DNA from 3 places in the Clostridium omnivorum genome. Region 2 is predicted to be linked to each of the others. Evidence: riboswitches for the same ligand, from Rfam matches in the RefSeq annotation. Region 2 holds a riboswitch; each other region holds the start of a gene.
The links. A riboswitch is a leader RNA that binds a small molecule or an ion and turns the genes downstream of it on or off. The one in region 2 is predicted to bind cyclic di-GMP.

Region 1 (2,275 bases), 1.2 Mb from region 2:
TCAATGGTAACATTACTTGCATTCATTTTTAAACTTCCTGTTCCTCCATTAACAGCTGATGCATCCACTCTTGCTTCAACTGCTTGTGACTCACTGTTTAGAACTGGACTTATCTCATTTACTCCGTTCTTATTTAATTTATTTGTATCTAAATTTGCCACTACCGAATTATTTGTAGTAGATGGATTTGTAGTAGTATTGTTATTTGTCTCTGAAACATTGGATGCAATAATCTTATATCCAGCATCACCATAAACTACTAAATTATTATCATCATATATATGGAATCTGTCATTATGAAAAGCATTATAAACCTCATATTTCGTTACTAAATTTCCATTTTCATATTTTTTTATCTTTCCATTGTCAAGCGCCCATAGTCCGCCATTCACATCTAATTCTATAGGTACAGGATATTGAGTATCTAAAGTAAACTTTTGCAATACTTTAAGAGTATTATCTTGTGCTACGCTTGCTTTAGCTATAAAAGCCTGATCAACATTAGTTTTATTATTGCAATAGTTTCCGCTAATCCAAAGATTGCCCTGCAAATCAACCTTTAAATCTCTTATATATCCATCGTAATAAGTTAGCTCTTTTGCATCTATCTTAATTACATTTTGCTTACTATCCATTTTATAAATAAATACCTCTGGATGTACTGTTTCACTAGCTAAGGAAGATTTGAGTATATTTTCTCTTTCCCTAATTACATCTATAGTTGCTCCCTTTGGAATAGATACCTCGTATATCTTTTTTACAGAAAACCAAGTATTATCATCTTTATCAGAAACATAATTGTATATATCATACCTTTTAAAGAATTCTGGTCTTTCTGCACTATAATTAAATTCAATGCTAGTTTCCTTATCTCCATCTGATAAAACCATGCTATAGTTAGGGAAAGCATTATTTCTATCTGGGTTATTTAATGAATATAAATCTCTGTAGTTTGACATAAATGTTATTTTACCATTACTGTTCATTAACACATGTGTATATTCAAACTCATATTGTGGAAGAACAAATTTCTTTGATTGAGGATTTATTTCTTGAACTAAACTTAGTTGTAACGTATCCAAATTGTATTTATATATATAATTTTTATTATCAGAATAAACTCTAAAATACATTTCGTCCTTATAAACTTGATATGCATTTCCCTCTGTAGGCATGAATTTATTGTCTGTAGTTATTACTTTTTCTTTTCCATTTTCTACCACGATAAATTTTAAATTGTTTGGGTATTGACTCATACTAGTATTTTTTCTTGTGTTATCTTGAACAACTAAGAAAGATTTATTTTTCCACTGATATACAAAGCCAACATAGCCTTTTGTATAATCTAAATATTGTGGAGCATTACTTTCCTCAGCCTTGACTTTCAAGTCAAAGGGCTTCAGCAGCATAGTACAAAATAAAAGCACTAATAGAATTGCAAGACTTTTTTTCTTCTGTGTTTTCATTGTTATCCCCCTTACTTTTCCCATAGAAAAGCAAAAAACAAAAAATAACCCTATTTAGGCAACCCGGCTATCATAGAACTTATCCCTTAGACCCGTGGCTTTGCGTCTTTATCTTTCGATAAATTTGCTATTTTCTATGGATTTTTTGTAAAATTAATGAATATTATGTTGTTTTTTGTACCAACATATATATATTACCATATAAGCCTTTTGCATACAATGGCACCTTAAAAAAGAAAGCTATCTTTTGCCTTAATTTTTTACTATAAGAAAAACTGTCACCGAGAATAAATTTCCAGAATGACAGTTTTTTATAATTTTATTTATTGTATACTTTTAGTCTTTATACTATTTTGACATATGTTTAAAACTAAATTTTTTACCCAAAAATAATGCTCCAAATACTATAAACATAAACCCTAAAACTATTAAATCCAAATTATTGAGTACAGTTCCTGTTTGAGGAAGAGCTCCATTAATTTGAGCTATAGTATATTTACTAAAGTGTGAGGTTTCAAAGGTAAATGTCATAGCGTTTTTATCAAAGCTTCCACCTACAGACTCCCACATCTTAGTTTCTTCATTATAATAGAAGGCACTTAATTTCGTAGTATCTAAATTCTTTATATCCTCATTTGTCAATTTAATTGAAATCTTAGCCTTACCACTTTTAAAGTTATGGATATCTTTTATCTTTGTTCCATCCTGCTTATAGGTTGCTAAGCTAAAATCAAATACCTTGCCTATATCTTTAATTGCGCTTAGTAAAGGATCATTAGCTATAATGTTCTGCTTTACACTTATATAGG
Region 2 (2,275 bases):
GTTATGCAGAGTATGTTAAAGCCGCTATAGAAGCAAAAGCTGATTTAATAATATCCGGGGCTGGACTTCCTTTAGAGCTTCCAAAATTAACTCAAGGAAGTGATATAAAAATAGCACCTATAGTATCCTCTGCAAAAGCAATTTCAGTAATTTGCAAGATGTGGGAAAAAAGGTACAATGCTACTCCAGACATGGTTATTGTAGAAGGCCCAGAAGCTGGTGGACACTTAGGCTTTTCTAAAAATGATGAGCTGCTTAATAAACCTTCTGCTCTAGAACAAATTGTAGTTGAGGTAAAACAGGCGCTTAATACCTTCGAAAATAAATATAATAAAAGTATACCAGTAATTGCTGCAGGAGGCATTTTTGACGGAAAAGATATTGCAAAGTTTTTAAGTCTTGGTGCAAGTGGTGTGCAAATGGCTACGAGATTTGTTGCTACTGAAGAATGTGATGCTGATGAAAATTATAAAAAAGCTTATGTAGAAGCTAAAAAAGAAGATATTCAGATTGTAGTAAGCCCTGTAGGAATGCCTGGAAGAGCTATTAGAAATAAATTTATAGAAAAAGTAGAGGGTGGCTCTCAAAAAGTAAAGTGTCTTTATAACTGCTTAAAGCCTTGTGACCCTAAGAGTACACCTTATTGCATCTCCGAAGCTTTAATTAATGCTAGGGAAGGTAATGTAGATGATGGATTAATCTTCTGTGGAAGTAACGTGTACAGAATTGATAAAATAGTTCCAGTTAAGGAATTAATTCATGAACTAGTTACTGAAGCTGAATTAAACTATAGAGGAATTGATAGTATATCAATATAATTATTTCTAAAAGAGAGGTTTCATATAAATGTAACCTCTCTTTTAATTTGCCTTGAGTTCACGAATTTTTTACAAGTAAATACACAGTTTTACATTTAATATGTTGAATTCCATTTTTTATATGATATAATTATAATTGTATTTAATTAAACGACAATTATAACCAGAATATCCATAACTTAATAAAGGCAAACTTGTCTAAAGGCAAGGACGCAAAGCCATGGATCTAAAGGATTTACTCCCATGATTGCCAGGTTGCTAAGTTAGTGCTGCTATAATAGATAGCCTTTCTTAGGCTGTCTATTTTTTTATTTATGACGGCTTTAATAGACAGGAGGAAACGTAATGTATAAAAATGTACATATCATTGGGGTGGGAACTTATCATCCCAAAAGACAGTTAGATAATGAGTATTTTATTGAACACTTTAAAGAATATAAGCTTGAAAGTCATGCTGAAGCTCTTATGGACAAGCTAGGAAGAGAAACACGAACTCTTGCAGAAGAAGGTGAAACCAGTGTCACAATGGCTGTAGAGGCTGCAAAAACGGCACTTACTAATTCAAATATCTCTTCCTCTGAGATAGATATGATCATCTCAGTATCAGATACTCCAGAATATCTGTCACCATGCTGTGCACTGTTAATTAAAAATAAGCTTATGGCTTATAATGCCTCTTCAGTATTCGATGTAAACTGTAATTGCATTGGTATGATAACAGGCATGGATATCGCCGCAAGATATTTGAAAACAGACATGAAGTATAATAAAGTGCTGGTAGTAGGCTCACTTCTTATAAGCCCTTTGGCTAGAAAAGATGATATGGTGGCCTATGGCTGCTCCGCTGATGGCGCTGCAGCAGTTATCTTAGAAAGAAGAGAAGAATCTGAGGAAAGAGGAGTGCTTGGCTCCAGAATGTATACCGATGATTCCTATCACTGGTCTATAACAATGCCTGCTTGTGGAATGTCGAATATACCTGATGACAGTATAGATCCAGAAGATAAAAAAATGCTTTGGAAGCCCTTTGATTTTAGCTTTCTTTCTGAAAAATGGACTGAGACTATAACAAAGCTTTTAGCTGAACATAATTATAAGCCTAAAGATGTATGTCATTATCTTATGTCTCAATTTTCAAGAGCTGATTTAGAGCTGACTGTTTCAAGACTTGGTGCCGATATGGATAAAGCTATTTTTGTAGGCACAAAATATGGCTATACAGGTTGTACAAGCCCTATAATGGCACTAGATGACAGGCTTAAACAAGAAAAATTCAATAAAGATGACTTAGTCATATTTTGTTCCGTTGCTTCAGGATACACTATAGGAGCATTACTTTACAAATGGTAATTATTTCAGAGAGGTGAAAACTATCATGGAACTTAATACAAGTACTATAACCAAATATCAAAAAAATACTTTAAAGTTTGTATTAATAGTCTATTCTATTAGCGCGT
Region 3 (2,275 bases), 1.2 Mb from region 2:
CTTTGTTTGTCTCCTGAATATATGTCCATTGCTTATTATAAATACTTACAGTAGGATCAACCTTTACAGGATATGCCCTTTCCTTATCCTGAAGCCATTCCTTATCTGCTGTTACTGATATAACATCTCTGCCAAGCAGCTTCTTTTCAAGGTGAATTTTGAGATTAAAATTCATTTTTCCCGCTGCATCTGTCATAACAGGTGCACTTATTATAAATACAGGTTCTTTTTTCCCAGCCTTATAGGCTCTTATTGTATTGTACTCTTCTTTTAATGTTAAGCCTTTCGCTGATATATAATACTTAAAAATATTTTTATCAACATAATGATTAAGTATAATGTCTTCCTTTACATTGGAATTTTGTACTGTATACTGATAATCTATACCCTCAAACACATCATTATAAAGTATAGCATTCTCACTAACTGCACTCCTACTAAAGTCCCCCTCAAATGGGTAAAGGTTTACAGAAGACCCCTCCTTAGTTATGGCTAAGCCTTTATCCTTATCCATCACTGCAGGCAAAGTAGCTATAAAATCATTTGCCTTGTTTTCATAGAACTCAGTATTATTTTTTCCATTTCCTACAAGAGTGTTATCAATCTCTTGTAAATTACCACTTTTATCTTTGTAGTTAATCTTATCAAGGTATATTTCTGTTACATCATGCTTGCTGTCTAACTTATATGTCTTACTGTTTTCTGTTCTCTTTTCAGTTTTTTCCTTATCCTTGCTGTACTTTTCCTGCTTTTCTTGCTTTAAAACCTGCGGCTTTCTTATAGCCTTTTCAGATTTCTTTTCTTCTTGAGAAACTTCCTTTGCCTTTTCTACTTTTCCATTGATGTCCTTACCGTAGTATGTCCCCTTTTCAGGTGCATTTGCTATAGTATCCGCTGCATATGATATTGTCTTATCTGCAGAATTGAATAGAAAAGTAAAAATTAAAAAGATACTAATAGCCCTAATTGGAATTCTTCTTTTCATTAATTCACCCCCAAATAGAACCATAGATATAAGACAAGTTATTTTTGATAATAAAATTATTGCAAATGAAAAATAACTAAAATATGTATTTAGGCAACCCGGCTGCCATAGAAACTTTCCTTAGGCCCGTAGCTTTGCGTCTTTATCTTTCGATAAATTTGCCTTTATCTATGATTATTTTATGGCATAATTGTATATTATGTCATATTTTAGAACTTCAGTTAACATTTTACCACACCTTTTTCCAAATTTATAGTATTTTATTAATTTTTTGATAATAATTTGTTAATATACTACATATTTATTACAATAATCTCCTAATAAGCCCTTTAATGATCTTCAATAAATCACCCTTTATCTTTATATACTTTAAGAATTTAGCACAAATAAAAATAGGACTCTGCAAACTGCTAAGTCCTATTTTATTTGTGCCGATATTATTATTAAATTAAGTTTTTACAAAATTAGCTAACTGTGCTTCCTGTTGGAAGTTCTCCTGGTATGCTTACTGTAAACAGCTTGCTGTCATCATCTGTGGCAGCTGCTAGTATCATTCCTTGTGAAAGCTCTCCTCTTAGTGTAACAGGCTTTAAGTTGGCAACAAGTATTACATATTTTCCTACTAGCTCCTCTGGCTTGTAGTACTGTGCAATACCTGAAATTACTTGTCTTTCCTCTCCTGCTAAATCCACCTTTAATTTAAGCAGCTTTTTAGCTCCCTTAACTGGTTCACAGGATAGTACTTTAACTACTCTTAAGTCTACTTTATCAAAGTCATCTATAGTTATTTCTTCTTTTAGCGGCTGCATTGATGGTTTAACTTCTTCTTTAACTTCTGCAGCAGCTTCAAACTCTTTTAGTTTAGCTTCTACATCAATTCTTGGGAATATAACTTCCCCTCTTTTTACTCTTGTTCCTGCTTCTGTACCATCAAAGGCTGAAACTGTATCCCATGCTGTTAAGTTTACTGATAACTGCTCATTTATTTTCTGTGCAGTAGTTGGCAGGAATGCTGATACAAGCACAGATACAAATCTTAGAGATTCAGCAAGGTTGTATAGTACAGTACCTAGTCTCTCCTTCTTTTCTGGATCCTTAGCAAGTATCCATGGTGTAGTTTCATCTATATATTTATTTGCTCTTCCGATTAGTGCCCAAATTTCACCTAGAGCCTCTGGAATTCTAAGCTTATCTATATGCTGTTCAACCTTTACTGGAGTTTCTAACGCAAGTTTAATTAGCTCATCATCTATAGGTTCCTTAGCAGTTGGTGCAGGAATTACTCCATCA

Region 1: it holds a riboswitch for cyclic di-GMP, as region 2 does, so the genes downstream of both, bsdE14_RS12405 (LPXTG cell wall anchor domain-containing protein) here and bsdE14_RS06535 (ketoacyl-ACP synthase III) in region 2, are expected to answer to the same signal.
Region 3: it holds a riboswitch for cyclic di-GMP, as region 2 does, so the genes downstream of both, bsdE14_RS12275 (peptidoglycan-binding protein) here and bsdE14_RS06535 (ketoacyl-ACP synthase III) in region 2, are expected to answer to the same signal.

The regions. Positions count from the first base shown of each region.
Region 1 is NZ_BRXR01000001.1:2,612,602-2,614,876, reverse strand. It holds gene bsdE14_RS12405 (LPXTG cell wall anchor domain-containing protein) at 1-1,466, opposite strand, end outside; cyclic di-GMP riboswitch class I at 1,521-1,605, opposite strand; gene bsdE14_RS12400 (LPXTG cell wall anchor domain-containing protein) at 1,815-2,275, opposite strand, start outside.
Region 2 is NZ_BRXR01000001.1:1,422,628-1,424,902, forward strand. It holds gene bsdE14_RS06530 (NAD(P)H-dependent flavin oxidoreductase) at 1-818, shown strand, start outside; cyclic di-GMP riboswitch class I at 996-1,081, shown strand; gene bsdE14_RS06535 (ketoacyl-ACP synthase III) at 1,164-2,168, shown strand; gene bsdE14_RS06540 (methyl-accepting chemotaxis protein) at 2,194-2,275, shown strand, end outside.
Region 3 is NZ_BRXR01000001.1:2,581,374-2,583,648, reverse strand. It holds gene bsdE14_RS12275 (peptidoglycan-binding protein) at 1-985, opposite strand, end outside; cyclic di-GMP riboswitch class I at 1,075-1,158, opposite strand; gene metG (methionine--tRNA ligase) at 1,450-2,275, opposite strand, start outside.